4 regions of the Streptomyces sp. NPDC001933 genome follow, and region 1 is predicted to be linked to each of the others. Evidence: riboswitches for the same ligand, from Rfam matches in the RefSeq annotation. Region 1 holds a riboswitch; each other region holds the start of a gene.
The links. Region 1 has a riboswitch for cobalamin ahead of ACFYY7_RS09500 (ribonucleoside-diphosphate reductase subunit alpha). Riboswitches for the same ligand answer to the same signal wherever they lie in the genome.
Positions count from the first base shown of each region.

Region 2: it holds a riboswitch for cobalamin, as region 1 does, so the genes downstream of both, ACFYY7_RS02300 (prenyltransferase/squalene oxidase repeat-containing protein) here and ACFYY7_RS09500 (ribonucleoside-diphosphate reductase subunit alpha) in region 1, are expected to answer to the same signal.
Region 3: it holds a riboswitch for cobalamin, as region 1 does, so the genes downstream of both, ACFYY7_RS11100 (ABC transporter substrate-binding protein) here and ACFYY7_RS09500 (ribonucleoside-diphosphate reductase subunit alpha) in region 1, are expected to answer to the same signal.
Region 4: it holds a riboswitch for cobalamin, as region 1 does, so the genes downstream of both, ACFYY7_RS28970 (ABC transporter substrate-binding protein) here and ACFYY7_RS09500 (ribonucleoside-diphosphate reductase subunit alpha) in region 1, are expected to answer to the same signal.

Region 1 is NZ_JBIASS010000003.1:376,850-384,312, reverse strand. It holds gene ACFYY7_RS09515 (GlxA family transcriptional regulator) at 1-646, opposite strand, end outside; gene ACFYY7_RS09510 (hypothetical protein) at 728-940, shown strand; gene ACFYY7_RS09505 (ribonucleotide-diphosphate reductase subunit beta) at 955-1,974, opposite strand; gene ACFYY7_RS09500 (ribonucleoside-diphosphate reductase subunit alpha) at 1,974-4,382, opposite strand; cobalamin riboswitch at 4,524-4,665, opposite strand; gene mctP (monocarboxylate uptake permease MctP) at 4,821-6,455, opposite strand; gene ACFYY7_RS09490 (DUF3311 domain-containing protein) at 6,452-6,706, opposite strand; gene ACFYY7_RS09485 (GntR family transcriptional regulator) at 6,932-7,463, opposite strand, start outside.
Region 2 is NZ_JBIASS010000001.1:525,234-532,696, forward strand. It holds gene ACFYY7_RS02295 (SCO2322 family protein) at 1-282, opposite strand, end outside; gene ACFYY7_RS02300 (prenyltransferase/squalene oxidase repeat-containing protein) at 279-1,553, opposite strand; cobalamin riboswitch at 1,663-1,798, opposite strand; gene ACFYY7_RS02305 (MBL fold metallo-hydrolase) at 2,050-3,090, opposite strand; gene ACFYY7_RS02310 (aldehyde dehydrogenase) at 3,370-4,830, shown strand; gene ACFYY7_RS02315 (ferredoxin) at 4,830-5,063, shown strand; gene ACFYY7_RS02320 (hypothetical protein) at 5,120-5,443, opposite strand; gene ACFYY7_RS02325 (urea transporter) at 5,987-7,015, shown strand; partial or broken gene ACFYY7_RS02330 (urease subunit gamma) at 7,012-7,191, shown strand; gene ACFYY7_RS02335 (PHB depolymerase family esterase) at 7,241-7,463, opposite strand, start outside.
Region 3 is NZ_JBIASS010000004.1:3,895-11,357, forward strand. It holds partial or broken gene ACFYY7_RS11070 (CapA family protein) at 1-235, opposite strand, end outside; gene ACFYY7_RS11075 (hypothetical protein) at 245-856, opposite strand; partial or broken gene ACFYY7_RS11080 (enoyl-CoA hydratase-related protein) at 807-970, shown strand; gene ACFYY7_RS11085 ((2Fe-2S)-binding protein) at 1,196-1,957, opposite strand; gene ACFYY7_RS11090 (ABC transporter ATP-binding protein) at 1,954-2,742, opposite strand; gene ACFYY7_RS11095 (FecCD family ABC transporter permease) at 2,739-3,719, opposite strand; gene ACFYY7_RS11100 (ABC transporter substrate-binding protein) at 3,791-4,771, opposite strand; cobalamin riboswitch at 4,810-4,962, opposite strand; gene ACFYY7_RS11105 (nucleotide pyrophosphohydrolase) at 6,152-6,466, shown strand; partial or broken gene ACFYY7_RS11110 (glycosyltransferase family 2 protein) at 6,564-6,686, shown strand; gene ACFYY7_RS11115 (BTAD domain-containing putative transcriptional regulator) at 7,302-7,463, shown strand, end outside.
Region 4 is NZ_JBIASS010000013.1:174,961-182,423, reverse strand. It holds gene ACFYY7_RS28990 (cytochrome P450) at 1-748, opposite strand, end outside; gene ACFYY7_RS28985 (PRC and DUF2382 domain-containing protein) at 1,216-2,277, shown strand; gene ACFYY7_RS28980 (ABC transporter ATP-binding protein) at 2,461-3,258, opposite strand; gene ACFYY7_RS28975 (FecCD family ABC transporter permease) at 3,255-4,346, opposite strand; gene ACFYY7_RS28970 (ABC transporter substrate-binding protein) at 4,343-5,410, opposite strand; cobalamin riboswitch at 5,446-5,634, opposite strand; gene ACFYY7_RS28965 (beta-ketoacyl-[acyl-carrier-protein] synthase family protein) at 5,747-6,970, opposite strand; gene ACFYY7_RS28960 (acyl carrier protein) at 6,967-7,245, opposite strand.

The DNA of each region.
Region 1 (7,463 bases):
CGCCGACGGTGTCGCAGGAGGTGCGGGGCAGCGGCCGCTCGATGTACTGCGCCTGGCCGCCGTCCCGGTGCGGCGGCACCACCATGCGGCGGGCGAGCGCGTTGGCGGCGTCGGGGCCGTACGCCTGGCGGACCAGATGCAGGCAGGCGTCGATCCCGGCCGCCGTGCCCGCCGAGGTGATGACCTGGCCCTCGTCCACGTACAGCACATCGGGCTGGACGACGGCTCGGGGGAAGCGGCGGGCCAGCTCCGCCGCGTGGCGCCAGTGGGTGGTGCAGCGGCGCCCGTCCAGCAGTCCGGCCGCGCCGAGCAGGTACGCGCCGGAGCAGACGCTCAGCACCCTGGCCCCCCGGTCCACGGCCCGGCGCAGCGCGTCGAGGACCTCCTCGGGGTACTCCCGGTCCGCGAAGTGGCTGCCGGCCGGCACGGCGATCAGGTCGGCCTCCTCCAGTCGGTCGAGGCCGTGCGGCGTACTGATGGTGAAGCCGGCATGGGTCCGCAGCACCGGGCCCTCGGCGGAGACCACGGCGAAGTCGTGGACCGGCAGGCCCTCGTCGCTGCGGTCGAGGCCGAAGACCTCGCACAGCACGCCCAGTTCGAAGGGGTGGACCTCGTCGAGCAGCAGAGCGGCGACATTTTTCAGCATGGAACCAGTGTGGCAGTAATTCGACGTTCCATGACAGTCCTGCCACTGCCGCTATCCGTCCGCGCGGACGAGAGTAGAGCCATGAACACATTCCAGAACGTCCTGGGCATAGCCGCACTTATCGCTCTCGTCCTGCTGCCCGCCCTCGCCGGGCTCGCCCGCGAGCGCCGCATCGACCGCGAGCTGCGCGCCGCGGAACGGGCCCGGAGCGACGGACCCCCACAAACGGCAGGCGCCGCGCAGCCCGTCACGGCTGCGCGGCGCCCCCACCTCAGAAGCTGGGCCAGGATCTAGACCCGAAAAGGGATCTAGAAGTCGTCGTCGAAGGCGACCGAGCCCTCCACCGCCACCTGGTACGCGGACGGCCGGCGCTCGAAGAAGTTCGTCAGCTCCTGCACGCCCTGGAGCTCCATGAACGAGAAGGGGTTCTCGGAGCCGTAGACGGCCGGGAAGCCCAGCCGGGTGAGCCGCTGGTCGGCGACGCACTCCAGGTACTGCCGCATCGACTCGGTGTTCATGCCGGGCAGCCCGTCACCGCACAGATCGCGGCCGAACTGCAGCTCCGCGGCCACGGCCTCCTTCAGCATGTCGGTGACCTGCTGCTGGAGCTCGTCGTCGAAGAGGTCCGGCTCCTCCTTGCGGACGGTGTCCACGACCTCGAACGCGAAGTTCATGTGCATCGTCTCGTCACGGAACACCCAGTTGGTGCCCGTGGCGAGACCGTGCAGCAGGCCCCGCGAGCGGAACCAGTAGACGTACGCGAACGCGCCGTAGAAGAACAGCCCCTCGATGCACGCCGCGAAGCAGATCAGGTTCAGCAGGAAACGGCGGCGGTCGGCCTTCGTCTCCAGGCGCTCGATCTTCTCGACCGAATCCATCCACTTGAAGCAGAACTGCGCCTTCTCGCGGATCGAGGGAATCTCCTCGACCGCGTCGAACGCCGCGGCACGGTCCTCCGGGTCGGGCAGGTAGGTGTCCAGCAGCGTCAGATAGAACTGGACGTGCACGGCCTCCTCGAAGAGCTGCCGCGACAGATACAGCCGCGCCTCGGGGGAGTTGATGTGCTTGTACAGCGTCAGCACGAGGTTGTTGGAGACGATCGAGTCACCCGTCGCGAAGAACGCGACCAGCCGGCCGATCATGTGCTGCTCGCCGGGGGACAGCTTGGCGAGGTCGGCGACGTCGGAGTGCAGGTCGACCTCCTCCACCGTCCAGGTGTTCTTGATCGCGTCCCGGTAGCGCTCGTAGAAGTCCGGGTAGCGCATCGGCCGCAGGGTCAGCTCGAAGCCCGGGTCCAGCAGGTTCTTCTCGGAGTTGGTGGAGCTCATTACTGGCAGGCCTCGCAGGACTCGGGGTTTTCGAGGGAGCAGGCGATCGCGTCCGCGTCGGGCGCCGAGGCCTGCTGTACGGGAATGGGGGCGGCGGCCGCCGCCTGGCCGGAGGCGGCACGGGCGATCCGGGTCGCCGGGCGCGAACGCAGGTAGTACGTCGTCTTCAGCCCCTGCTTCCAGGCGTACGCGTACATCGAGGAGAGCTTGCCGATCGTCGGCGTCTCCAGGAACAGGTTCAGCGACTGGCTCTGGTCCAGGAACGGCGTACGGGCCGCCGCCATGTCGATCAGGCCGCGCTGCGGGATCTCCCACGCGGTGCGGTACAGCGCCCGCACCTCCTCGGGGATCCAGGCGAAGCCCTGCACCGAGCCACTGGCCTCGCGCAGCGCCTCACGGGTGCGCGCGTCCCACACCCCGAGCTTCTTCAGCTCGTCCACCAGGTACGCGTTGACCTGAAGGAACTCACCGCTGAGCGTCTCGCGCTTGAAGAGGTTGGAGACCTGCGGCTCGATGCACTCGTAGACGCCCGCGATCGAGGCGATCGTCGCCGTCGGCGCGATGGCGAGCAGCAGCGAGTTGCGCATCCCGCTCTTCGCGACCCGGGCGCGCAGCGCCTCCCACCGCTCGGGCCAGTTCAGCTCGGTGTCGTAGTGGTCGGGGTGCAGCACACCGCGTGCCGCACGCGTCTGCGACCAGGCCGGCAGCGGGCCCGAGCGCTCCGCGAGCTCGCAGGACGACTCGTACGCGGCGAGCATGATCCGCTCGGAGATCTTCGTGGAGAGCGCGCGGGCCTCGGGGGAGTCGAAGGGCATCCGCAGCTTGAAGAAGACGTCCTGGAGACCCATGGCGCCCAGGCCCACCGGGCGCCACTTGGCGTTGGAGCGGCCGGCCTGCTCGGTCGGGTAGAAGTTGATGTCGACGACCCGGTCCAGGAAGGTCACGGCGGTGCGGACGGTGGCGTCCAGCCGCTCCCAGTCGATGCCGCCGTCGGCGACGAACGCGCCGAGGTTGACCGAGCCCAGGTTGCAGACCGCCGTCTCGCCGTCGTCGGTGACTTCGAGGATCTCGGTGCACAGGTTCGACGAGTGGACGACGGTGCCCGGCTCGGCGGTCTGGTTCGCGGTCCGGTTGGAGGCGTCCTTGAACGTCATCCAGCCCTGGCCGGTCTGGGCGAGGGTGCGCATCATCCGGCCGTACAGCTCACGGGCCGGGATCGTCCTGCGGGCCAGGCCCTGGGCCTCGGCGGCCCGGTACGCGGCGTCGAACGCGTCGCCCCACAGGTCGACGAGACCGGGCACGTCGGCGGGCGAGAACAGCGACCAGTCGCCGTCCGCGTCGACCCGGCGCATGAACTCGTCCGGGATCCAGTGCGCCAGGTTGAGGTTGTGCGTACGCCGCTGGTCCTCACCGGTGTTGTCGCGCAGCTCCAGGAACTCCTCGATGTCCGCGTGCCAGGTCTCCAGGTAGACGGCGGCGGCGCCCTTGCGGCGGCCCCCCTGGTTGACCGCGGCGACGGAGGCGTCGAGCGTCTTCAGGAACGGCACGATGCCGTTGGAGTGCCCGTTGGTGCCCCGGATCAGCGAACCGCGGGAGCGGATTCGGGAGTACGACAGACCGATGCCGCCCGCGTGCTTCGAGAGCCGGGCCACCTGGTGGTAGCGGTCGTAGATCGAGTCGAGCTCGTCCAGCGGGGAGTCCAGCAGGTAGCAGGAGGACATCTGCGGGTGCCGGGTGCCGGAGTTGAAGAGCGTGGGGGAGGAGGGCAGGTAGTCGAGCCGGCTCATCAGCCCGTACAGCGCCGCCACTTCGTCCACGGCGCGCTGCGAATCGTCCTCGGCCAGGCCGGCCGCGACGCGCAGCATGAAGTGCTGGGGCGTCTCGACGACCTGGCGGGTGTGCGGGTGGCGCAGCAGATAGCGGCTGTGCAGGGTCCGCAGCCCGAAGTAGCCGAAGCGGTCGTCCGCGCCGTCGGCCAGCGAACGCTCCACCAGCGCGTCGAGGGCGGCCGCGTGCCGGGCGACGAACTCGGCGGTCCGGTCCGCGATCAGGCCCTCGCGGTGGCCGACGGCGACCGAGGCGGAGAAGGAGACCGCGCCCTGGCCGGCCGCCTCGTCCGCGATGGCGAGGGTCAGCAGCCGGGCGGCGAGCCGGGAGTAGGAGGGGTCCTCGGAGATCAGCCCCGCGGCGGCCTCGGTGGCCAGCGACCGCAGCTCGGCCTCGTCGGCACGGGCGCTGCGGCCGCGCAGCGCGGCGGCGGCGACCCGGCCGGGGTCGGTGTCGGGCAGATCGGCGGTCAGTTCGGTCAGGGTCCGCAGCAGTGCGGTTCCCGGTCCGTCCTGTGCGGCGGCCTCGGACTCGGCTGCTGCGGACGCGGCGACTGCCGGATCGGCTGGCGCGATGGTCACGTGGTGCTCTCCCTCGCTCGGCTCGGGGCCGGCGGGGATCGGGGCAGCCCTGCGGGCGCGCAGACCCGGAGCAGGGCAGCACTTCGCACGGCGTCCACCGGCCCAACCGCGAGGCCCGGACGTCTGGGCATCCGGTTCGGTCGAGCCGGATGCGCTGCCGGCAGGTCATCGGACTGACTCGGGGGTGCACAAAAGCGCACTGAATACACCGTTGCGGGACAGTTCCGGATTCGCACCGGATTCCCCTGCGGCGACAGCGAGGACGAGCATACATGTGGGGGCTGCCCGGAGAGGCAGCCCCCACATGTTGTGTCGGTCGGCAAATGCCGGGACCACAGGATGCGTTCTGCGGCCCTTTCGGGCAGACGACGGACGGCCCGTCGCACCCCTTCGGGAAAGGGGCTCGACGGGCCGTTGGCAGGCCGTGGGGCGCGGTCGTCAGTGGCCGCCCGGAGCGCCTGCCGTGGCCGGCGGGAGTTCCGCCTCGACGCCCGGGTCGCCCGCGTCGGCGGTGTAGTCGGCCGGGGACGTCTCGTCGATCCCGGCGGGCGCCTTCACGGCGTTCAGGACGAAGGTGAGCACCACCGTCACCACCACGTTCAGCACGAACGCGGTGAGGCCGATGTAGCCGATCTCGCCGATTCCGGGGATCTCCTTGGACGAGCCGCCGAAGTGCTTCTGCGTCGGCGAGGCGACCCCGTACGCGGCCACCGTCCCGTACACCATGCCGACCGCCCAGCCGGCGAGCAGCGCCCAGCGGTGGAACCAGCGGGTGAACAGGCCGCCGACCAGGGCGGGCATCGTCTGGAGGATCCAGATGCCGCCGAGCAGCTGGAAGTTGATCGCGACCGTCTTGTCCATGGTGAGGACGAAGGCGAGTGCGCCGACCTTGACCAGCAGCGACACCAGCTTGGAGACCTTGGTCTCCTGCTCCGGGGTCGCGTCCGGCTTCAGGAAGTCCTTGTAGATGTTGCGGGTGAACAGGTTGGCCGCGGCGATCGACATGATCGCGGCGGGCACCAGCGCGCCGATGCCGATGGCGGCGAACGCGACGCCCGCGAACCAGTCCGGGAACATGTTCTCGAACAGCTGCGGGATGGCCAGCTGCCCGTTGTCCACCTTGATCCCGGCGGCGATGGCCATGAAGCCGAGCAGCGCCAGCAGACCCAGCATCAGCGAGTACAGCGGCAGGATCGTGGTGTTGCGCCGGATCACGTTGCGGCTGCGGCTGGAGAGCGTCGCCGTGATCGAGTGCGGATACATGAACAGTGCCAGCGCCGAGCCCAGCGCCAGGGTGGCGTAACCCCATTGGCCCGCCTCGCCCGGCGCGAGTCCGGCCACCGGCTTGCCGGCCGCCGCGTTCTTCTGCGAGAACACCTCGTTCGCCTTGGCGAAGATGTCGTCGAAGCCGCCGAGCTTGATCGGGATGTAGATGATCGCCACCGCGATGACCAGGTAGATCAGCCCGTCCTTGACGAAGGCGATCAGCGCGGGTGCCCGCAGCCCGGACGAGTAGGTGTACGCGGCGAGCACCGCGAACGCGATCAGCAGCGGCAGGTCCTTGATGAACCAGTGGGTGTTCTCGCCGCCGCCGACGCCCATCACGTCCAGCACCGCCTGGATGCCGACCAGTTGGAGCGCGATGTACGGCATCGTGGCTAGGATGCCGGTGACGGCGACCGCCAGCGACAGGCCCTTCGAGCCGAACCGCCCGCGGACGAAGTCCGAGGTGGTGACGTAGCCGTGCTTGTGCGAGACCGACCAGAGCCGCGGCAGGAAGGTGAAGATCAGCGGGTACACGAGGATCGTGTACGGCACGGCGAAGAAGCCCGCCGCGCCCGCCGCGTAGATCGCCGCGGGTACGGCGACGAAGGTGTACGCGGTGTACAGGTCGCCGCCGAGCAGGAACCAGGTGACCCAGGTGCCGAAGGAACGCCCGCCCAGGCCCCATTCGTCGAGGCTGGCCTCGTTCTCGGCCTTGCGCCACCGTGCCGCCAGGAAGCCCATGACCGTGACGGCCACGAAGAAGAAGATGAAGACGCCGAGCGCGACGCCGTTCACGCCGTCCTTCATGCCGACGCACCCCCCTTGCGGGCGCGCTGGTCACGCTGCCACAGCTTGTACGCGATCATCGTGAGCGCGGTGGAGATCAGCACCCAGAGCATCTGGTACCAGTAGAAGAACGGAATGCCGATGAAGGTGGGGTCCACCTTCGCGTACGAACTCACCCAGAGCATCGCCACGAACGGCGCGACGAGACAGAGGGCGATGACCACCCGTACCGGTGTGACGGTGGGTGGTTTTCCTTCTGGTTCTGCTGGCATGTGGCGACTCCGTCCCCTCGCTGAGCACCTTGTAATGCGCAGGAAATCTAGGGGAGGCTTCCGGTCACCGTCACCCCCCGTCCGCATTGCGGTCCGGCAACGGTCGGCCGCGTGGGTGTTCGTGCTCGAAATCCGGTCAGATGTACGACAGTTGGTCCGGACCAAGATGCGCGAAAGGCCCCCGCGGAGTGATGCGTTCCGCGGGGGCCGGTCGATGGTGCGGACTCAGTCCGTGGGCCGCTTCAGGCGCGCCACGAACTTGTACCGGTCGCCGCGGTAGACCGAGCGCACCCACTCCACCGGTTCGCCCTGTCCGTCGAGCGAGTGCCGGGAGAGCATCAGCATCGGCAGGCCCACGTCCGTACCGAGCAGCCCGGCCTCGCGCGGGGTGGCCAGCGAGGTCTCGATGGTCTCCTCGGCCTCGGCCAGCCGTACGTCGTACACCTCCGCCAGCGCGGTGTAGAGGGAGGTGTACTTCACCAGCGAACGGCGCAGCGCCGGGAAGCGTTTGGCCGAAAGGTGGGTGGTCTCGATCGCCATCGGCTCGCCGCTGGCGAGCCGCAGCCGCTCGATCCGCAGCACCCGGCCGCCCGCGCTGATGTCGAGCAGCCCCGCCAGGGTGTCGTCGGCCGTCACGTAGCCGATGTCCAGCAGCTGGGAGGTCGGCTCCAGGCCCTGGGCGCGCATGTCCTCGGTGTACGAGGTGAGTTGCAGGGCCTGCGAGACCTTCGGCTTGGCCACGAAGGTGCCCTTGCCC
Region 2 (7,463 bases), on a different contig from region 1:
CTTCGCCGGGGTGTCCGCGCAGATCTTCGCGAAGTCGGGGGCGCGGCGCGGCTTCGCCGAGTCCTGGGAGTCCTCGCTGACCGAGAACCGGAAGCCCTGCACCGCCCCGTCGTCCGGCCGGACCAGGGACGGGCCCTGGGTGGCGTACGTCCAGTCGGAGCCGGAGCTCTCCCAGAACGACCAGTACCGGTAGCCGGCCGCCTGGGCCGGTCCCGCGCCGAGCACGGCCAGGACGGCGCCCAGGACCACCAGCAGCGCGGTGGTCCGTCCCGCGCGCCTCACGGCTGCCTGTTCTTCCGGCGACCGCTGATCAGGAAGAACGCGATCGCGGCGAGGACGAGGCCGATGCCGATGTACCACCACACGCCCCCGATCACGTCGTCGCCGCTGTGGACCTGGTCCTTCTCCGTGGGCTCGTACCCGGTGTCGGCGGACGGGTCGGGCGTCACCACGGCGGCGGGCTCGGGACCGGCCGCGTTCAGCCGGGCGACCAGGTCGACGCCGCCGAAGTCCCGGGCGTTGTTGCCGGTCGCGTGGGCGGCGAGGATCAGCTGGGCGTAGGCGGCGGGGCCGCTCCGGGCGGCCCAGTCCGCGGAGTTCTTCTTCAGCCAGGAGATGGCCCCGGCCGCCTTGTCCTGGTGGCCTGCCGCGGAGAGCGCGACGACCGCGTCCGCGGTGTTGCCGAAGTCGGGCTGCGGGGTGGTGTCGGTGGCGCCGGGCATAGGCGCCTGGTTCAGGTGGCCGCTGCCGGCGAGGGCACCGGTGAGGTAGTGCGCGCCGTTCTGGGCGGCCTGCTCGGGCGTGAGCCCGGAACCGGGCCGGCAACTGGGCGCCTTGCCCGCGGCGTTGTTCCCGACCGCCATCGCCTTGCCCATCGTGCCGAGCACGGCGGCCGCGGTGGCGTCCGCGTTGGCGGCGAGCCCGCCCTTCTTGTCGGCCTGGTACGCGAAGGCACCGCCGTCCTTCCCGCCGCACGGGATCGCGAGCGCGAGCAGCGGGTCGTAGGGGGTCTTGCCGCCGGGCGTCGTGATGTCCGCGAGCCGCTGCCCCTGGCGGGCGAGGGCGCCGATCACCAGGGAGGTCGAGTTGGCGTCACTGGGCGCGCCCGCGGTGTAGCCCCAGCCGCCGTCCTCGTTCTGCACGGACTTCAGCCAGCGCACCGAGTTGTTCACGGTCTCGCGGTGCCCGCCCACCTCGACCAGGGCCTGGGTGGCGGCCGCGGTGGCATTGGTGTCCCGCACGGTCTTCGCGTCGCACGGCTTGGCGGCATCGGGCCGGAACGCGGCGTAGGAACCGTCGGCGCACTGCTGGGAGATCAGCCAGTCCACCGACTTCGCGGCCGGGGTGACCCCTTCGAGCCGCTGGGCGAGGAAGGCCATCGACTGCCGCCACACGCCGTCGTAGGTGGGGTCCGCCGTGCCGTACAGCCCGGAAGGCAGCGCGACGGACGGTGAGGGCGACGGGGACGGCGCTGCCACCGCGACCGGCGCAGCGGCCGCGCAGAGCACGGCGGCGGTGGCGGCGAGCGTTGCTGCGCTGCGACGTACGGTCATGGCGGGCGGGGCCTCTCCTGCGGGGTGAACCGGGCACAGGCACGCTCAGGCACCAGGCTCCGGCTCCGTATACCTCGACGGTGCCGACCACCGGGGGATCCGGTGGTCCGAGCCGGTCACGACCGCGGACAGGGCATTCCGACTCACCGCCTGCGAAGACGGTTCACGGCTGCGTGGTCAGTGCCGGATTCGCACCGGCTTCCCCCTGAACGGGCATGATGACGACCCACACACTGTACCGGGCGGGTCCTGGCGGGGTCCGGGCCGGGAGGAGCGCCCCTGATCACACCGAGACGTACATCACACCGTCCCGCTCCGCACCGCAGGCCGCGCTCGCACCGAGAGGCACGCGACCGTCACACCGCGCCGCACGCCACCGGCCCGCCACCGCTCACGCAGCAACGCACGCCACCGGCCCGCCACCGCTCACGCAGCAACGCACCTCACCGGCCCGCCACCGCTCACGCAGCAACGCACCTCACCGGCCCGCCACTCCTCACACCGCGATGTACGCCACCGGATCGGCCCCCGGCACCGCCTCCGCGCGCCCGAGTTTCACCAGCCGCCGCAGATGCGCCTCCGCCTCCGAGACGGCGATGTTCCGGGAGCCGTGCGGGATCTGCTCCCAGGGCCGGTTCCACTCCATCCGCTCGGCCAGCTCCCACGGCGTCAGCGGCTCCGCCAGCAGCCCGAGCAGCCCGGTCAGCCGCTCCTCGTGATGCCCGAGGAGCTCCCGTACCCGCCCCGCCGCATCGGTGAAGGCGTACTGGTGGGCGGGCAACACCTCGGCGGCCCCGAGCCGGCCGATCCGCTCCAGCGAGTCGAGGTAGTCGCCGAGGGGGTCGGTGACCGCGGCGTCGTCCGGGTCCTCGTACAGCCCGATGTGCGGACTGATCCCCGGCAGCAGGTGATCCCCCGAGAAGAGCCGCCCCCGGCCCGGCAGATTGCCCGGGTGCTCCTCCTCCAGGTGCAGGCACACATGCCCCGGCGTGTGCCCCGGCGTCCAGATCGCCCGCAGCCTGCGCCCCGCCAGATCGAGCAGCTCACCGGGGACGATCTCGCGGTCCGGGAGCGCGGCCCGCTGCCCCGGCAGCGTCCGCATCCGGCCCCCGTCGGCCGCGGCGGCCCGCAACGGCGCGAGATGCTCCTCGGGCGCTCCGACCGCGGTGAGCTTGGCCGCGAGATACGTCAGCCACCTGCCGGGTTCGGACTCCCGGGCACGGCGCACGAGCGCGGCGTCAGCCGCGTGCATGGCGATCCAGGCCCCGGAGGCCTCACGCACCTGCCCGGAGAGCCCGTGGTGGTCGGGGTGGTGGTGGGTGATGACCACCCCGTGGATGTCGGCCATCTCCGTACCGACGGCGGCGAGTCCGGCGCAGAGCGTGTCCCAGGCCTCGGGATCGTCCCATCCGGTGTCGATCAGGACCGGTCCCCGATCGGTGTCCAGGACGTGCACGAGGGTGTGGCCCAGCGGATTGTCCGGGATGGGCACCTTGATGCTGTGCACGCCTCCGCCGTGGTCGGTCACCTGCGTCATGAGGTCCCCATCTCTCTCGGCGACGTGCGGCTGCGATCCGTCGCGCCCGCGTGTGGGTGCGTCGCACCCACTGTAACGAGAACTTGTTCCAGTAGTAGCCCCGGTCGACCATCTGGTTCGGGGTGTTGTCACGGACGTGGACTCCTGGAACTGGAACTGGTATCAGTTCTGACACAGAGTCAGATCCTGAGTCGGGCACCCGGTCGGATACCGAGTCGGATGTCGATCCGGACCGGACGTCGATTCGGGCAACGCACCGCGCCGCGGGAGGCAGCAGTCATGACCGAGCTTGTCGAACACGGAAAACTGTTCATCGGCGGGGAGTTGGTCGATCCGCTGGGCCGGGACACCATCGAGGTCGTCTCGCCCCACACCGAGCAGGTCATCGGCCGGGTGCCCCATGCCTGTGAGGCGGACGTGGACGCGGCCGTCGCCGCCGGGCGGCGGGCGTTCGACGAGGGGCCCTGGCCCAGGATGAGCCTGGACGAGCGGATCGCGGTGGTGACCAGGATCAAGGACGCGTTCGCCGTCCGGTACGAGGAGATCGCCCGGGTCATCAGCTCGGAGAACGGTACGCCGTACACGTCGAGCGTCATGGTGCAGGCCCTCGCCGCGATGATGGTGTGGGACTCGGCGATCACCGTTGCCCGCGAATTCGCGTACGAGGAGCGGCGGGCCGGGGCGCTCGGGCCGCTGCTGGTGCGGCGGGAGCCGGTCGGGGTGGTCGCGGCCGTGGTGCCGTGGAACGTTCCGCAGTTCACCGCCGCCGCCAAGCTCGCGCCCGCGCTGCTGGCCGGCTGCTCCGCCGTGCTCAAGGTCTCGCCCGAATCGCCGCTGGACGCCTACATCCTGGCCGAGATCGCCGCCGATGCCGGACTGCCGGAGGGCGTGCTCTCCATCCTCCCGGCCGACCGCGAGGTCAGCGAGTACCTGGTCGGGCACCCCGGCATCGACAAGGTGTCGTTCACCGGGTCGGTGGCCGCCGGCCGCCGGGTGATGGAGGTCGCCTCCCGCAATCTCACCCGGGTCACCCTGGAGCTGGGCGGCAAGTCCGCCGCCGTGATCCTCCCCGACGCCGATCTGGACGCCGCCGTCGCGGGTATCGTCCCCTTCGCCTGGATGATCAACGGCCAGGCGTGCGTGGCCCAGACCCGCATTCTCGTACCGCGCTCCCGCTACGACGAGACGGCCGAGGCGTTCGCCGCCGCGGCGGGTGCGCTGAAGGTCGGCGATCCGCTCGACCCGGCCACCGAACTCGGGCCGCTGGTCGCGCGGCGCCAGCAGCAACGCTCGCTGGACTACATCAGGATCGGGCAGGACGAAGGCGCCAAGATCCTTACCGGTGGCGGCCGTCCGGCGTCCCAGGAGCGGGGCTGGTACGTCGAACCGACCCTCTTCGGAGACGTGGACAACTCCATGCGCATCGCCCGCGAGGAGATCTTCGGCCCCGTCATCTGCCTGCTGCCGTACGGCGACGAGGACGAGGCCGTACGGATCGCCAACGACTCCGACTACGGCCTCAGCGGCAGCGTCTGGACCGCCGACACCGAACGCGGCATCGACATCGCCCGCCGGGTCAGGACGGGCACGTACAGCGTGAACACCTTCAGCCTCGACATGCTCGGCCCGTTCGGCGGGTACAAGAACTCCGGTCTGGGGCGGGAGTTCGGCCCCGAGGGGTACGGCGAGTACTTCGAGCACAAGATGATCCACCTGCCGGCCGGATATGAGGGGGCGTGATGGGGGACCGCTGGGCCGTCGAGGTCGACCGGAGCATCTGCATCGGCTCCGGGATGTGCCTGAACCACGCGCCGGGCCGGTTCGCGCTGGACTCCGCCCGGCAGTCGCGCCCGTCGCACCCGGAGACCGACGCCGACGAGAAGGTCCTCACGGCTGCCGAGGGGTGCCCGGTCGAGGCGATCACGATCACGCTGATCGGGACGGGGGAGGTCGTCTTTCCGCCGGAGGACTGAGGATCGAGGAGGGCTGGGGGCCGAGGAGGGCTGAGGTCCGAGGGCTGTCCGGCGGGTCACTTGTCGAAGGCGAACGAAATGTGGTCGTCATCCAGGTACTTGATATCGACCTCGCAGCCTTTCTGTACCTGCGGCGAGCGGCGGGCAAGGATGGTTTCCCTGCCTTCCGCGTATTTGGTTTCGCCGTCCTCGTGCCATGAGAGCCGGTATTCGATGGTGATGGACCCGCCGTCATATTCGGCGACGCGGCGAACGTCCTCCACCAGGGCCCGAATGTCCCGGCCATGTGCATCGATCATTCGGTCGCGGAGGGAAAGATGAATGATATAGGAAACCGTGCCTACGGCGATGGCGGCAGAAAAGATGTAAACGAATAGCATGGCGGCCCCCGGGCGAGTATTTCTGCGGTCCCGCTTCGGTGGCCGCGGTCCGACCCTGTCGTCGGTGTGTGGGCGGTGCAGTGCGCGCACACCGACGACGGGGTCGTGTCATGTTGCCGAGATGACTTTATCGTTGAAGTAGCGCGAGACCGCAGTCCGGGCGACCCCGGTATTTACCGGTGCCGGCAATGCGTGCGTGTTCCCGGTCGAAATGCCTGAGTGCGCGGTACCGGAAGGCGTGTGGCTGCGACTTCCCGGTTCGGTCAAACGATCAGTCAAGCAACGGGTGCGAAACGTTCAACCTCTGACCAAGGTTCCCTCGGACGCGGGGCCGAAACACTCCGCCAGGTGCCCCGCAGGTGCGCCCCTCATCTGCGGACATGTCTGAACATGTTCGTGTCGTCACGTTGGGATGCGCCAACCCGGCGCCATTGTCGGGTTGTTACCGGGCGTACTGTCTCAACAGATTGTTGATCAAGATCCCGATCCCCCGGAGTGCCGGAGGGATATGAGCCAATTTGCCATGTCCTCAAAGGAGATGACATGCCCGCAGCGGAACAGGCGGCGCCGGCACCGGACCGGCCTTCTCTCCGCGCCGGACTGGTGCAACTGCGCGGCGTCGCCCAGGTGGCACTCGTCCCCAGTCCCTGGTCCGGGCTGCTGTTCACCCTCGCGCTGTTCACCGGCGGCTGGCGTATCGGGGTGTACGGCCTGCTCGGTGCCGCCTCGTCCGCCGGGGCTGCGGTCCTGCTGGGTGCCGACCGGCAGGGAGTGGGCAAAGGGCTTCAGGGCTACTGCGGTTGCCTGACCGGCATCGCCCTCGTCGTACGGCTCGGCGCCTCGTGGCAGACCGCCGTGCTGGCCGTGCTCGGCGCGGCCGTCTGCTCGGTGCTGAGCGCTGCCGCGGGGCGGCTCCTCGCTCCGCTCGGGCTGCCGGTCCTGACAGCCCCTTACTGTCTGGTCGCCGGGGCGCTGACGATCGCACTGCCCGGCGCCCCGGTCACCGCGGGCGTGGCCACCCGGGTTCCGGGGTTCACCGAGCTGACGGCCGCCGAGGCCTGGCACGCGTTCTGCAACAACATCGGCCAGATCTTCTTCCTGGACAACTGGCACGCGGGCCTGATCCTGCTCGCCGGGCTCCTCGTCGCCTCCCGGACCGCGGCCCTCGCGGCGGTCTGCGGCAGCGTTCTCGCGCTGCTCACCGCCTGTGCGGCGGGGCTGCCCGCGGACAGGATCACCGAGGGGCTGTACGGCTACAACGCGGTGCTCTGCGCCATCGCGCTGGCCGCCACCTTCCTGACCCCCACCCCGTGGACCGGCGGGTACGCCGCGCTCGCCGCCGTGGCCTCGGTCCCCTTCAGCGCCGCCTGGGAAGCCTTCGCCCGGACGTCCGGCACAACCCCCTTCACCTGGCCGTTCACCGTGACGACCTGGCTCTTCCTGGCAGCCGCTCCGGCTCTGGACCGGCCCGGGTTCTCCTTCGGGAAACAACTTCGAGAAACAACTCAAGAAAACAACTACGAGAAAACGCCTTCGATGAACGCCTTCGAGAAAGCTGACGTGACGCCATGAACCTCGCACCGCGGGAAATCGACAAACTTCACGTCTACGTGGTCGCGGACCTGGCCCGCCGCCGCAGGGACCGGGGGACCAAGCTCAACCACAGCGAAGCCGCAGCCCTGATCACCGAGTCCGTCCTGGAGGCCGCGCGCGACGGCCACACCGTCGCCGAATACATGGAGCCGGGCCCCGGACCTGCGCAGGACCTGACCGCGCCGGTCCGGGACCGGGCGCCTCTCAGGCGGTGCACCCCGTGTCGGCGATCACGAAGTGTCCGGGCGGCGACTCCCGCAGGGTATGGGTGACGAAGACGTTGTACAGGCCCATGTTCTGGTCCGAGCCGTTGGCGTACACGAGACCGCCGGTGGTGTGTGCCCGGCCCGCCGCCACCTGCGCGTAGTTGGTCGCCGTGAAGCACCGCGCCGGGGCGGCGCCGGTCGTGGTCGCCGTCACCTGGGGC
Region 3 (7,463 bases), on a different contig from region 1:
GCACGTCCGGCGCGGCGTCATCCAGGACCAGCAGCGCCACGCCCCACGGCCAGCGGAAGCCGACCGGCCGGGGGATCGGCCCGCTCGCAGCCTCCGCCAGGTCGACGTAGGCACGGGCGTCGCGGATGTACGCCTCCCGCAGCGCCGGGTCACTAGGGTGCGGGAGAATCTGATCGACGCCCCGGCCGAGCATCACGTCCCCGCCGAGGAACAGGGTGACCACGCCCTTGTACACCCTCCCACGCTAAAGCCGTCGCGAGCGATGCGCGAAGAATCCGCGCGACGGGGGCGCCATGCGGCTGTGCGTGTGTGGCGCGCAGAAGCCCTGTGACCGGCGAACCGGCTCCTCGACGGCCCACGGGACGGCGGCAGCAAACCCCTCCTCCGGCTCGACCATGTCCGGGTCGAGCCGGAGGTAGACCAGGATCACCTCGTGCTTCGGACGGAAGATCACCGAGGCGATGTTCACCATGCGCTGGTTGGCGATGTAGTGCCTGAGCGGAGCCACCTCGACCTCGCCCCACACGGTGAGCGCCTCGTCCAGCTCGACGTACAGGTCCTGCAGGCAAGCAGGAGCCACGGTCGAGCTCGCCTGGACCGGCGGCCCTCCGCTGCCCCCGCCGGCACGGACTGCCTCCTCCCGCTCCCGTCGGGGCTGCCGAGCCGGAGCAGGTCGGGGAGAACCAGGCGTGGACTCGATCAGCAGCAGGCTCAACAGCCCACCGTCGAAGATGCGGTAGCGCACCAGGTCGATCCGCTCGTGCAGACGCTGCACCGCGACCCGGTCATGGTGCGAGAAGCTCGCCGCGATGATGGTGAAAGAGGCCGTGAATCGTGTGTTCGAGACCACCCTCACCGAAGGGATCCGCTTCGAACACCGCCTCGTCCACGCTGTCTTCGCTACCGCAGACCAGAAGGAGGGCATGACAGCCTGCACGGAAAAGCGCCCCCGGTGTTCACCCACCGCTGAGCCATGGGCCATCGCGCCCGGACCTTGACGGACCGCGGGCGGTGGCCGTCCACCGGCTCGTTCCGGACAACCGGCCGGTTGCGCCGAGCGGCTCCGTTCGACCCTCGCGGCAGTCGGTCTCGTCCTGGCCGCCTGGCTCACCGAACGGCTCAAGGCCGAGGCCGTCTGCCGGGACTGGGCGCCGTTTTCGCTGGAACCGGCGCCTGGACCTCGGAACCGCTGGTGCTACTTCGGCCTCGCGTACGCGCGTAGCCGCTCCTCGCGGCTTGTCAGACAGCAGCTCGCACAGCGCACCGCCTCCGCGCTCGTGTAGTACAGACAGCAGGTGTTACGCAGATAGACCAGCCGCTCCGGGCCGTCCGGCGCTCGCCGGACCCTTGCGACCTCGCCCAGCGTCGCGAGTCCGCCGGGGGCGGTGTCCACGAACTGCCACCAGCGGGCAGCCAGCAGATCCACCTGGTCGCCGTACGCGCACAGCGCCGTGGCGCAGCCATGGGCGATCCCTCCACTCAACTGCCTGGCCCCGGCGCGGGTACGACGGTGCAACGCATCGGCGATGGGCAGCAGATGCCCGTCGAGCACGGTGCGGTGCAGCAGCCGTACGGAGTCCTCCCCGGCCCGGGGCGCCAACAGCCGGGCACTGCGGACCCGGACTCCGCCGATCCCGTGCGCGGCGGGGAGCACCAGGACATTGCCGGACCGCATGTCCGGGACCTCGTCGTACAGCGCCCAATGGAGCACGGCGGCGGCAGTGACCCAGCCCGCGTACACCGCCATCAGGGTCAGGGCGGTCGCATGGCCGGTGCGGTGGCCACTGCCTGTGCGTTCGCGCTCCAGCAGCGTGGACAACTCCTCGCCCGCCGGATCGGCCAGTCGGTCGGCTGCCAGCCACTGCCCTGTTTCGCTCGCGGGCGGTTCGCCTTCGGTGACCTGCCAGCGTGGTCCGTGCGGCACGGGCGCCCAGACGGAGGAAGTGTCGTCACTCATGACAGCGGGAGGTAGACGACGTTGGGGGAGCCGGTGACCGGGTGGGCGCCGATCCGGGACCGTATCCCGTAGACCTCGGACAGCAGCTCTTCCGTCAGTACCGCGTGCGGGGAACCGGACGCCACCAGTCGTCCGGCGTTGAGGACGAACAGCCGGTCGCAGTAGGAAGCAGCCAGGTTGAGGTCGTGCAGCACCAGCAGATTGGTGGTGCCCAGGGTCCTCACCAGGCCGAGGATCTCCAGCTGATAGCGGATGTCCAGATGGTTCGTGGGTTCGTCGAGCGCAAGCAGCCCCGGTTCCTGGACCAGGGCGCGGGCGATCAGGGCCCGTTGCCGTTCTCCGCCGGACAGTTCTTCGAACCGTCGGTCGGCCAGGGGCGCCGCGCCGACGCGCTGGAGCGACTGGTCTATGCGGCGGGCGTCGTCGGCGTCGTCCTGCTCCCAGAACCGTTTGTGCGGGCTTCGGCCCATCGCCACGACCTGGCGTACGGTCAGGCCGAAGGTGCCGGGGCTGTCCTGCGGTACGACGGCGACGCGGCGGGCCCGTTCCTTCACACCGAGGGTTGCGGCATCCACTCCATCCAGCAGGACCCGACCCGTTGCGGGTCGCAGGGCGCCGTACACACAGCGCAGGAAGGTGGTCTTGCCGCTGCCGTTCGGCCCGACCAGGCCGACGGTCTCGCCGGGGGCGGCGTCCAGCGTGACCGCGTTCAGCAGGGTACGGCCGGCGACCTCGTAGCTGATTCCGTCGGCGGCGAGTGCCGTCGGGGACGGTGCCGGGCTCATCCGGTGATCCCTTCGGTACGGCTGGAGCGGCGCAGCAGCCAGAGGAAGAACGGGCCGCCCACCAGGGCGGTGACCACCCCGGCGGGAATCTCCCGGGGAGCCGCCACCGTCCGCGCCAGCAGATCGGCCAGCAGCAGGAAGACCGCCCCGCCGAGCGCGGTCACCGGCAGCAGCCTGCGGTGGGACGCGCCGACGATCAACCGAGCGGCGTGCGGGACCATCAGGCCGACGAAGCCGATCGCCCCGCTGTAGGCGACCAGCACCCCGATGATCAGCGACACCAGCACGAAGACCCCGCCCCGGAAACGGCCGGGGTCCAGGCCGAGGCTGCGGGCCCCTTCCTCCCCGGTAAGCAGCAGATCCAGCGGACGGGCCAGGCTGATCAGGAGCACGGCCCCGACGCACAGGACCACTGCGGGCAGGGCCAGTTGGTCCCATCGGGCGCCGCCCAGGCCGCCCAGGGTCCAGAACATGATCTCCCGCACATGCTCGGCCCGGGAGGACAGCACCAGGATCAGGCTGGTGAAAGCGGACAGCACGTACTGGATCGCCACCCCGGCCAGGATCAGCCGGCCCGTTGTCATGGTGCCGCCGCGCCGGGCCATCGCGTAGACGGCGACCAGCGCGGTCATGGACCCGGCGAACGCTGCGAGGGGCAGCGCCACGTCGGTGGCCACCCCGGCGCCGACCCCCAGCACGACTACCACGGCGGCGCCCGCCGACGCCCCGGACGAGGCGCCCAGCAGAAACGGATCGGCCAACGGGTTGCGCACCAACGCCTGGAGCACCGCGCCCGACAGCGCCAGACCGGCACCGACGACGGCCCCGAGCAGCACCCTGGGCAGCCGTACTTCCCACACGATCGTCGGGAACGCACCGGAGCGTTCACCGCCCAGGACCGTACTCAATACCTCGCCCGGCGGAATCCGTACCGGGCCGAGCACCAGACCGGCCACCGCCGCCGCGAGCAGCAGCATCGTGAGGGCGCCGATCACGACGGGAGTCGAGCGGAGGACGGACTTCGGGCCGGGGCGGGCGGACCCCGCGCTCACGGAGTGCCGGGGTGCAGCTGCCCGGCCAGGTCCTGTACAGCGTCGGCGACCCGGACACCGAGCACGGCCGAGGACAGCGGGAGTACCGCGAACTTCTCGTTCTTGATCGCCGGCACGTCCGCGAGTGCCGGGTCGTTCAGCAGCCGCTTCTTCTTGGCCTCGACCGTGGTGCCTCCGTAGTCGTAGATCACGACCACTTCGGGCCTGCGCTTGATGACCTGTTCCCAGGACACGTCGCCGAAGGTGGCGTCGAGGTCCCCGAAGACGTTCCGGCCCCCGGCGAGCCGGACGATCTCGTTGCCGATGCCCTTGCCGCCCGCCGTGAACGCGGAGTTGTTGCCGGAGTCGTACACGAACACCGAGGGATGTGCGGAGCCCTTGAGCTCCGTTTCGACCGTCGTGATCTTCTGCCGTTCCTTGGCGATCAGCTTCTTGCCACGCTCCGGTACACCGAAGGTCCTGGCGACTTCGGTGATCTCGGTGGCGAGCTGATCGATGCCGACTTTGCCCCTGGCACAGTTCTCGATGTTCAGCCGGGTGTTGATGCCGTCCTTCTGGAGCCCCGCCCGGTCCTGGCCCTTGGCCTTGTCGAAGGCGCTGCTGTACCCGCCGTAGACGAAGTCGGGGTTGGCGCCGAGCAGCACCTCCTTGGAGGGGTACTCCTTCGCGAGCACCTTGGTCCTGTCGTACGCGGACCGGTACTCCGGCAGGATGCTGTCGTCCAGGTAGGCGGTCCCGGCCAGCCGGTCCTGGAGCCCAAGGGCCAGCATGATCTCGGTGACGTGCTGGTTCATGGTGACGACCCGCTCCGGCGGGGCGTCGAAGGTCGTCTTCGTACCGCAATTGGTGACGGTGTAGGGGAAACCGTCGGCGACCGGTGCGGCCTCTGCCTTGGCTTCGCCGCCGGTGCCGCAGCCGGTGAGAGGCAGCAGAAGCAGGGGTATGAGCGCGAGGGGTACACGGCGTATCGGGGGCATGACCGAGCCTTTCCGGGGGATGTCCTCGTCCCCTGGGTCGTACGAGAAGGCGGCGCGGTCAGTATCTGGCTTCCGGGCTGTTGCAGCCCGGTCACAGTGGCGGGACCGTACCGGATTCACACCGGTTTCCTGACACGCGTCGCCCGAGTTTTCGGAACTCATTCTGTCAGACCGCGTATTCCGCAGGTCATGCCCCTTGTGCTGTCGGCCTTGGGCGGACCCGGACGCCGACATGCGCGACGACGACCGGCGCTGCGGACAGGTTCCGCCCGGACCAGCAGGCTCGCCCGCCCCTGAAGGGCGCCATCCTTAGCTACTGGACGTGGGACAGACACGGCTCGCCACGGAAAGTTCGTCGAGGCCCGGCCGGTTCTGGACATCGAGCACGTGGGTGCAGGGGTTTTCGGGCCGTTGCCGTGAGGCCCGGACACCGCCGCTGGAGGACTGAGAGGTACCGCTCTACGGGTTTCTGGACGACTGCTTCCCCGCAGACGCAGAAGAGGACAGTGGTCGCGCCATCGCCCGCAGCGGTTGTTGTCTGTCGGCAGAAGCGGCTCCAGACGTCGCCACTCCGCCTCTGCCAGATCTCCCCGACCAGTCATACGAGAGCCAACGAATCAGTGGGCGGCATGGGGGCGCGGTCAGCATCTGCGATGCCACCACGCCAACTCCGGGTCTGCCACCGGCTCGTGATGCGTTCGCCCGAGGAGCACCACGTCCAGGCGCTCCACCTGCACCCGGAGTTCGCCGGCGGCCCTCGGCGGAAGCATGAACAGAGCATCTTGCAGCTTGTCCCGGGCCCACCCCTCGCCGCAACACGGGCAGGTGAACTCGGCCTCCCATTGCCTCCACCGGCGCTTGGTGCCGTGGACGCGCAAGGACCACACGCTCAACGCCACTGCCACGATGCCCGGAGACAATCGTTCCCGTTCGAGCATGCGGACGGCGGCATTCGCCGCTCCCGACAGACCTGGGACATCGCGATACCGCACCCAGGGTCTTCCCCAGCCGCGTTCCCGCGACCGAAGTGAAGCTGGTGTACTACGCGGCACGGCCCCTTCGGATGCAAGTCATGGATGGCATCCTCCCACAGCCCAAGATCGACCGGACAGAACCTGGACGTCCGTGATCGCGAGCTGGGGCGAATTCGCCCCGTTATCAGCATTGCGGGTGTTGGTCAGCTTTCGACTTCGGTTTTGTCGCCGCCCCAGAGGGTGTGGAAGGCGCCATCGCGGTCGGGCAGTGCGAGCGCCGGCGGCGCGCCACGCTGCCGCGGTGGGCTGTCATGGTGTCGGCTCATGGGCAAGACATCCTCGCTATGGGCTACTTCCTGGAGGATTCGATGGACGTTCGTTTGGACAGCTGGAAGAGCGCGCGCTGGTGGTGAAGCGGATCTATGACGAGCGGAATCGGCTGGTGGGCCGGGAGTGGACGCGGGAAGAGTTCATGCTCGGGTTCGTCGGAGATGTTGGTGATCTTGCAAAACTTGCCGCCGCGGCGGAGGGCGCACGGCGGATCCCGGGCTGGCGGCCGGCTCTTGAGTATGAACTGTCCGACTGCTTGTGGTCGGTGCTGGTCTTGGCCCACCTGCACGACGTGGATCTGGCGGCTGCGTTCTTCAGAACGATGTCCGAATTGGAGGAGCACGTGGCGGTGAGCATTGAGCGGGCACGTTCGGCCGAGGGGACGGCATGACCTGAGCCGCGACTCGCGTGTGGGCCGCTATCCGCTGGTGTTTCGGGGGCCGAGGACGAGCGGCTGGTTTCCGCCGAACTTTCCCGACCGGTAGGTGCACGAGGAGACCGATTTCGCCTGGCGCGCACTGGATGCCGGCTGGGACATCGAGTACCGGGCCGACATGGTGCTCCGGCACCCCCGGACGTCCCCGGCCCGGCATGCGGCCGGGTGGCGTGTCGGGGGTGCCGGTGCCCGGGGAGGCGCGTGCGGGAGATGTCTGAGGCATCTGCCGACCTAAGGGCTGTCCCGTAATCCCTGGTGGGCGTGCGACGACAGCCACGCCACCTCGCCGCGTTGTCGGAACGCCCGAATACATCCAGTATTCGGGCGTCCCTCCGCCTTGCGATGCACCGCGTCTGACGCCGCACGCTGATCCACCAGGGATTACGGGACAGCCCTTAGGGAACCGGCCCGGGTTGGCGTGCGCTTTCCGGCCCCGGGTAGAGGTGTCCCGGTCAGGGGGAAGGGGTGTCGGGATTCGGACGGCGGAAATCCCTTCGCCGCATCGTGAGCGGAATGCCGCAACACTGCTGAACACCTGACGGTTGCATGACGGGGATGAAAAGTGGGGTAAAGAATAGCGATCATTTTTGGCGATGTAAGGCTTGATTCTGTCGTATCTTGACAGGGGGTGTGGTCGGAGTACGGTAACTCGGTGGCCACTGCACACGTGGACGCTCGGCGTGTTTCATTATTTCTCATGTTTCTACAGGAAAAGTCAGCCTGAAGGAATTGTGAAGTGTTGATGAATATAGGAGTGCTAGGTCCTCTGTGTGTCTCTCTCGATGACACGGTGAACCAGGTGGAGCTGGCGCCGAAACCCCGCACCGTGTTCGCCGTCTTGCTGGCCAATGCCGGTCGGGTCGTCCCCGTCTCGTCCCTGGTGCGCGAGGTCTGGGAGGATGATCCACCCGTGAGCGCGCTGCGCAATATTCAGACCTACATCTTCCAGTCC
Region 4 (7,463 bases), on a different contig from region 1:
GGTTCAGCGTGGTCTCGTGCCCCGCGATGATCAACAGAAGCAGGGTGCCGATGAGTTCGTGCTGTCCGAGCCGGCCGCCGCCCTCGTCGCGGGCGGCGATCAGCGCGCTGGTCAGGTCGGCGCCGGGCCGCTCGGCACGGGCGGCGGCGACCGCTCCGAGCAGGGCCACCAGCTCCCGGTTGGCGGCCATCGCTTCCTCCGGGCCGGTATCGGTCGCGACCACCCGGCCGGACAGGTGGTGCAGCCGGTCCTGGTGCTCGGCCTCGACGCCGAGCAGCTCGCAGATGACGCCCATCGGCAGCGGCAGGGCGAACCGGGAGCGCAGATCCACCGTTCCGTCGCCCTCGGCGGCGGAACGGTCGACGCGGTCGAGCAGTTCCGCGGTCACCGTCGCGATGCGGGGCCGCAGTTCTTCCACCCGCCGTGCGGTGAACGCGTTGGTGACCAGTGAGCGCAGCCGTCGGTGGTCGTCGCCGTCCGCGGTGGTCATGCCCTGCACGGTGGCGAAGGTCCTGAGCGGCCAGCCGTCCGGGATGCGCCCCTCGGCGAGTTCGGTGAAGTGGTGGGCGCCCTTGGCCACGTCGGGGTGTGCGAGGAATTCCCGGAGCGCGTCGTGCCCGAGCACCACCGCCCCGGCCACGTCGCCGGGGAGCACGACGGATGCCACGGTCCCCCGGGCCAGCAGCATGGCGTTGTCCTCGTGCGGGCAGCCGCCGGCCGGGTCCAGGCGGTGCGGGGTGCCTGTCATCGAGGTCTCCAGACGCTGGTGGGCCGGTGGCCGTGGCCGACGGGCGAGGTGGGTGGCAGCCTGTTCGAACGGTGCCGATCCTACGGTCGGCGGCACCGGCGGGAGGGCGGGTTGCCGGAGTTCACAACGCCTTCCGCACGACGAGGAGTTGGTGCGGGTACCGCTCGGTGACGACTCCCTCCTCGCCGGTCGCCGATCATGCTCCCGGTACGACCGTGCAGGCCGTGCCGCGCGTCGGGGACCGCCCGGCCGCACCTTCCGCCCGCTTCACCCGAATGGCCTAATCCGTGGACGGGGTGCCCACCGCCGTGGCAGGCGGTCACCGCCCAACCGCCGAGCATGCGGCAGGCGGCCGTTGCGGACCGGGCGGTTGCAGCGTCCATCCGGGTGAGGCGCGATGGAAGGCGGACGCGCCTCCTCTGATGGCTTCAAGCCACAGGACGCGCCCGGACGAGGAGGAATCGGTCATGGCAGCCGCTGACGGTTTCACGGATTCCGGAGAGCTCGACGGCCTGACGGTGTACGACACCGACGGCGAGAAGGTCGGCAGTGTGGGCCGGGTGTACGTCGACGACAACACCGGCCGACCGGACTGGATAACGGTGAAGACCGGCCTGTTCGGCATGAAGGAGAGTTTCGTTCCGCTTGCCGGAGCCCGCCGCGTCGGATCCGATCTGCACATCTCGCACCCGAAGGACCGCGTCAAGGACGCTCCCCGGGTGGACGCGGACGCGCATCTGTCCGTGGCGGAGGAGGAAGAGCTCTACAAGCACTACGGCCTCGCCAGGAACACCACCGCGAAGCTCGGCGACCGGCCGGGCACGGGCAACACGACGGTGTCCGGGACGGGCACCACGGCCATGGGAGCGGCGGGAGCCGCCGGGGCGGCCGGGGCCATGGGCGCGGCCGGCGCCGGACGCACCACCGGGTCCGACAAGTCGGCCATGACCGGCACCACCGCCTCCGGTACGGGCACGGCCCGGACCACCTCGTCCGGCATGGCCGGCGCCGGTTCCGGTCCGGGCCAGGGCGGGCACCGCGGCACCGGGGCGGCCGGCACCTCGCGTCCCCTCGTCGGCGCCGGGGCGGGCTCCGAACGGTCCGCCGCCGACCTGGGCGGCAAGGAGGAGATGATCCGCTCCGAGGAGCAACTCCACGTCGGCACCGAGGAGTACGAGAGCGGAAAGGCCCGGCTGCACAAGTACGTCGTCACCGAGAACGTCACCAGGACCGTGCCGGTGACGCACGAAGAGGTGCGCCTGATCCGTGAACCCCTCCAGCCCGGCGAGAAGACGGCGGAACGGGCCGCGATCCGCGAGCAGGACGTCGAGGTAACCCTGCACGCGGAACGTCCGACCACACGCAAGGAGACCGTGCCCGTCGAGCGGGTGCGGATGGAGACCAAGAAGGTGACCGAGCAGAAGGAGGTCTCCGCCGAACTCCGCAAGGAGCAGATCGACTACGCGGACGGCTCCGACATCGGCGGCAAGGACACGGGCGGCGAATTCGGCCGGGGGCGCCGCCGCTGACCCCGTACCGCACACCGCGGTGAACGGCCGCACCCGGACAGCTCTCAGGGCGGACCCGCGCAGTGCCGGGGTCCGCCCGACCGCGTTCGAGGCAGCCGCCCGCTCTCGTGGCACCCGACCGCTCTTCAGGCACCCAACGGCTTTCGTGGCACCCGATCGCTCCCGTGGTGCCCGCGCCGGACGCTACGTCCCCGCAGGCCGCCCCGGCAGGAAGCGCACCGAGGGCCGTCCGTCCGGGCCTTCCGGCGTGACGCGGGCGGCGACCCGGTACACGTCGGCGATCAGCTCCTCGGTGATCACTTCCGTGGGGGTACCGGCGGCCACCACCCGCCCCTGCTTCAGTACCGCGATCCGGTCGCAGAACATCGCGGCCAGGTTGAGGTCGTGCAGCGCGATCACACCGGTCAGCGGCAGCGAGGCGATCAACGCGAGGAGTTCCAGCTGGTGCTGGATGTCGAGGTGGTTCGTCGGCTCGTCGAGCAGCAGCTCGCGCGGCTGCTGGGCCAGCGCACGCGCGATCTGGACGCGCTGGCGCTCGCCCCCGGACAGGGTGTGCCAGGACTGGTCGGCGCGGTTGGCCAGGCCGGTCCGCGCGAGTGCTTCGCGTACCGCCTCGTCGTCCGCCCGGTCCGGCGCCGACCAGGCCCTGCGGTGCGGGATGCGCCCGAGCCGTACCACGTCGAGCACGCTCAGCTCGACCTGGGTGACGGCATGCTGGTCGACCACCGCGACCCGCCGGGCGACGGTGCGGCGGCCGATATCGGCGAGCCGCAGTCCGTCGAGGGTGACCATGCCGGTCTCCGGGGCGAGGACTCCCGCCAGCACGCGCAGCAGGGTCGACTTGCCGGAACCGTTCGGTCCGATCAGCCCCACCGTGGCGCCCGGCTGCGGGGCGAGGTCGACCCCGTCGAGTATGAGGCGGCCGCCTGCCGCCCGGCTGACCCGTTCGGCACGCAGCCCGGCGGCCGCCGCGTCCGTCATGTGGTCCGCCGGGTGCGGTACAGGACCAGGACGAACGCGGGCACACCGATCAGCGCGGTGACCACGCCCACGGGCACCTCCTGCGGGTCGAGGACCGTCCTGGCGAGGGTGTCGACCCAGACCAGGAACACGGCCCCGGCCAGCGCCGTGACCGGCAGCAGCCGCCGGTGCCCGGAACCGGCGAGGGCACGGGCGGCGTGCGGCAGTACCAGACCGACGAAACCGATGGCGCCGGCCGAGCTGACGAGTGCGGCGGTCAGCAGCGCGGTCGTGCACAGCAGCACGATCCGGGTACGCGCGACATGGACGCCGAGCGTGGCGGCGGCGTCCTGCCCGAACGCGAAGGCGTCGAGCGTACGGGCATGGCCCAGGCAGATCAGCAGGGTCACGGCGAGAACGGCGGCGCAGACCCACACATCGGTCCAGCCGACCCCGCTGAGCGAGCCGAGCAGCCAGAACAGCACCCCGCGGGTCTGCTCGGCGTCGGCGGCGGTCATCACGACGAAGGAGGTGAGCGCGGAGAACAACTGCATGGCCGCGACACCGGAGAGCACCACCCGGTCGGTGGTGCCGCCCAGGGTGTGGCTGAGCAGCAGCACGAGGGCGAACGAGCCGAGCGCCCCGACGAACGCGCCGGCCGAGATCGACACCGCTCCCCCGCCGACACCGAGGACGACGACCACGACCGCGCCGGTGGACGCGCCGGAGGAGACACCGAGGACGAACGGGTCGGCGAGCGGGTTGCGCAGCAGCGACTGCATGACGGTGCCGCACACCGCGAGCCCGGCGCCGCACACCGCGGCCAGCAGGGTGCGCGGCATGCGCAGGTTCCAGATGATGCCGTCCCGGATCGGGGAGAGCTGTGACCGCCCCCAGCCGAGGTGGGCGGCGACCGCGGACCAGACGTCGGCCACCGAGATGCGGGCGGGTCCGATGGTGACGGCGACCGCGACGGAGCCGACGAGCAACGCGATGCCGCCGGCCCACAGGGCCCCGCCGCGCAGCCGCCGTACGCGACTCGTGGTGCGCGCCGACGCGGTGGGGGCCGCCGGAGCGGCCACCGCCGTGCCGGGTTCGGTCGGCGTCACCCCGCGAGCCCGAACCGGCGCAGCCCGGCGGCGACGCGTTCGACGCCCTCGACCGTGCGGATGGACGGGTTCATGGACTGGCCGCTGAGCAGGACGTACCGCTTGTGCCTGACGGCGTCCATGTTCTTCGTGACGGGGTTGGACTCCAGGAACTCGATCTTCTTCGCGGCGCTCTCGGCGGTCTGGGCCCTGCGGGTCAGGTCGCCGATGACCAGGACGTCGGGGTTGCGGTCGGCGACGGTCTCCCAGCTGATCTGGGGCCATTCCTCGTGGGTGTCGTCGAAGACGTTCTTCGCGCCGAGCGCTTCGGTGATGACGCCGGGTGCTCCGCAGCAGCCGGCCAGGTACGGGGCCTTGGAGTCGGAGAACCAGTACAGGAGGGTGGTGCCGGAGGCGTCGATGCCCTCGGTCGCCTTCTTCACCCGGTCCCGCAGCCGCGCCACGAGCGCGTCGCCGCGCTCCGGTACGCCGAACACCCGGGCCAGGTCGTGCACTTCGCCGTAGACGCTCTCCATGGTGAGCGGCGCGGTACGGGCTCCGTCGCCGCCGCCGCTGTTGTCCTTGCCGGTGCAGTCGGCGGGCGAGACATAGGTGGGCACGCCGAGCGATTCGAACTGTTCGCGGGGGGCGACGCCGCCCTTGGCGAGGGTCGATGCGAACGAGGCGCTGACGAAGTCGGGTTCCCGGTCGAGGACCTTCTCCGAGGACGGCCGGTTGTCCGAGATCCTGGGTACCTGGGCGTTGGCCTTCTCCAGGCCCTTCATCACCGGGTCGGTCCAGGTGGCGGTGGCGGCCATCCTGTCGGCGAGACCGAGGGAGAGCAGAATCTCGGCCGATCCCTGGTCCACCGGTACGGCGCGGCGCGGCGCGGCCTCGACGGTGACGGTGCGTCCGCAGTTCTTCAGCGTCACCGGATATCCGTCCGCGGGGCCCGGTTTCGCGCCGGGTTCACCGGCTCCGCCTCCGCAGGCGGTCAGCAGGACGAGTCCCGCCGAGAACAGGGCGATGGTGCGGACGGAGCTGGCTATGGACGTCACGGAGTCCCTCTGCGTCTCTGGGCCCATGCGCGGAGCCCGTTGTACGGAGTCCCGCGGTCCGGCACCGGACCGCGGATGCCAGCAGGTCTTCGGACTCGGGTTCTTTCGGACGGGGCGCCTTCCCGGGCACCCGAGGGTGGTCCCAGTGGCCGTGGCCCCGCCCGTCCCCCTCACCGCTGCGCGTCAGTTCCGGATTCGCACCGGATTCCCTGACCCCTACGTGGAGTTTGACTGGCCCCGGCAAGCTATCACGTGCCTCTGTGCAGGTCACGGGCGGTTGTGCGGCTCACGGGCAGTGGTGGCCGGTGGTACGCCGGGCCGTCTTCCCGTCGCACCACCTGCCTGCTGCCTGCGGAACGGTCCTCAGGGACGCTGAAGGGCGATGACGGCGTTGTGGCCGCCGAATCCGAAGGAATGGCTGACGGCGCGCCTGATGGGCCGCCGCAGAGGTTGCTTGGTGACGCAGTCGATGTCGAACTCGGGCGCCGGGGCGTCCAGGTTGGCGATCGGAGGTACGACTCCGCGCTGGAGCGTGAGGACGGTCAGTCCGGCCTCGATCGCTCCGGCCGCCCCCATGCAGTGCCCCAGTACGCCCTTGGGTGCGGTGACGGGTGGCCGGTGCGGGTAGACCCGGGCGATGAGGGCGGCCTCGACGGCGTCGTTGACCGGGGTGGCCGTGCCGTGCGCGTTGACGTGCTCGACGTCCTCGGCCGCCCAGCCCGCGTCGCGCAGTGCGGCCTCCACCGCTGCCTGGGCGACCCTGCCGGAGGGGCGCGGGCTGATGGGGTGGTGGGCGTCGGTGGTGGCGCCGGTGCCTGCGAGCAGCGCCCGTGGGGCCGCGTCCCGGGCCCGCGCGTCGTCCGTCCGTTCCAGCACCATGACGGCCGCGCCCTCGCCCATGACCAGGCCGGCCCGGTCGGCGGCGAAGGGCCGGCACAGTCCGGCCGGGTCGCCGTCCCGCCGGGCCCCGGCTCCGGACCTGGCGAACGCGGCCATGGCGGCCGGGTAGACGATCGACTCGGTGGCTCCGGCGATCGCGATGTCGCACTGCCCGGTGACCAGCAGGTCGCGGGCGACGGACAGCGCGGTGGCGCCGGACGAGCAGGCGGTGCACGGCGCCATGCTGGGGCCGGTGGCCCGCAGCTGGATCGCGATCTCGGCGGCGGGCATGTTCGGGATGGTGAGCAGGATGCCCGACGGCGAGGTGGCCCCGGCGCCGAGCCGGTCGAGCACGACGGCCTGCTCGGTCAGCGAGGCGGAACCGCCGCTGCTGGTGCCGACGACCACCGCGACCCGGCTGCCCTCCCACCGGGCCGGGTCGAGCCCGGCGTCGGCGACCGCCTCCCGGGCGGCGAGCACGGCGAGTTTCACGTACTTCCCCATGCGGAAGGACGCCCGGCCGCCGATCGCGGCGTCCAGGTCGATGCCGTCGACCATGCAGGCGAAGTCGATCGCGCAGCCTTCGAGTTCGGCGACGGTACGGGCCGGTGACACTCCCGCGCACACACCCTGCCAGGTGGATTCCGTGTCGTTGCCGACCGGGGTGATCATGCCCAGGCCGGTGACGGCGACGGCCGGCCTGTTCATCGGGCGTTGCTCATCGCTGCCCCGCCGCCCACCCGCGCGCCGCTGCCGTCCGCCGCGTCGATGAACCGTGTGATGTCGGCCAGCGTGGCGTTCTTGGGGAACTGGTCGAAGTCCCGGTCGCCGCCGGCCGTCTCCCTGATGAGGACGGCGAACTCGGCGACGGCGAGGGAGTCCATCTCCAGGCTGTCCATCGTGGAGCCCGGGTGGATCTCCGCTGCGGGGACTTTGAAGGTGTGTGTCAGAACCTCGGTGATCTTGGGGTGAATCGCGCTCATCAGCTTTCTCTCCATCATTCGGTCCGGCTGTCGGGGCCGGCGGTGAAACCGCCCCGACGCCGAATCAACTAGGAGGAATGCCTCCAGTTACGCCTTGTGCCGAACCGATTCGCCACCGACCTCCCCGCGCTCCCCGCACCACCGGGCCAGGACGGACGCCGTACCCCAGAAAGCCAGCAGGACAACGCGTACCCCGAGGACCCCGGCCGCCTCTCTGA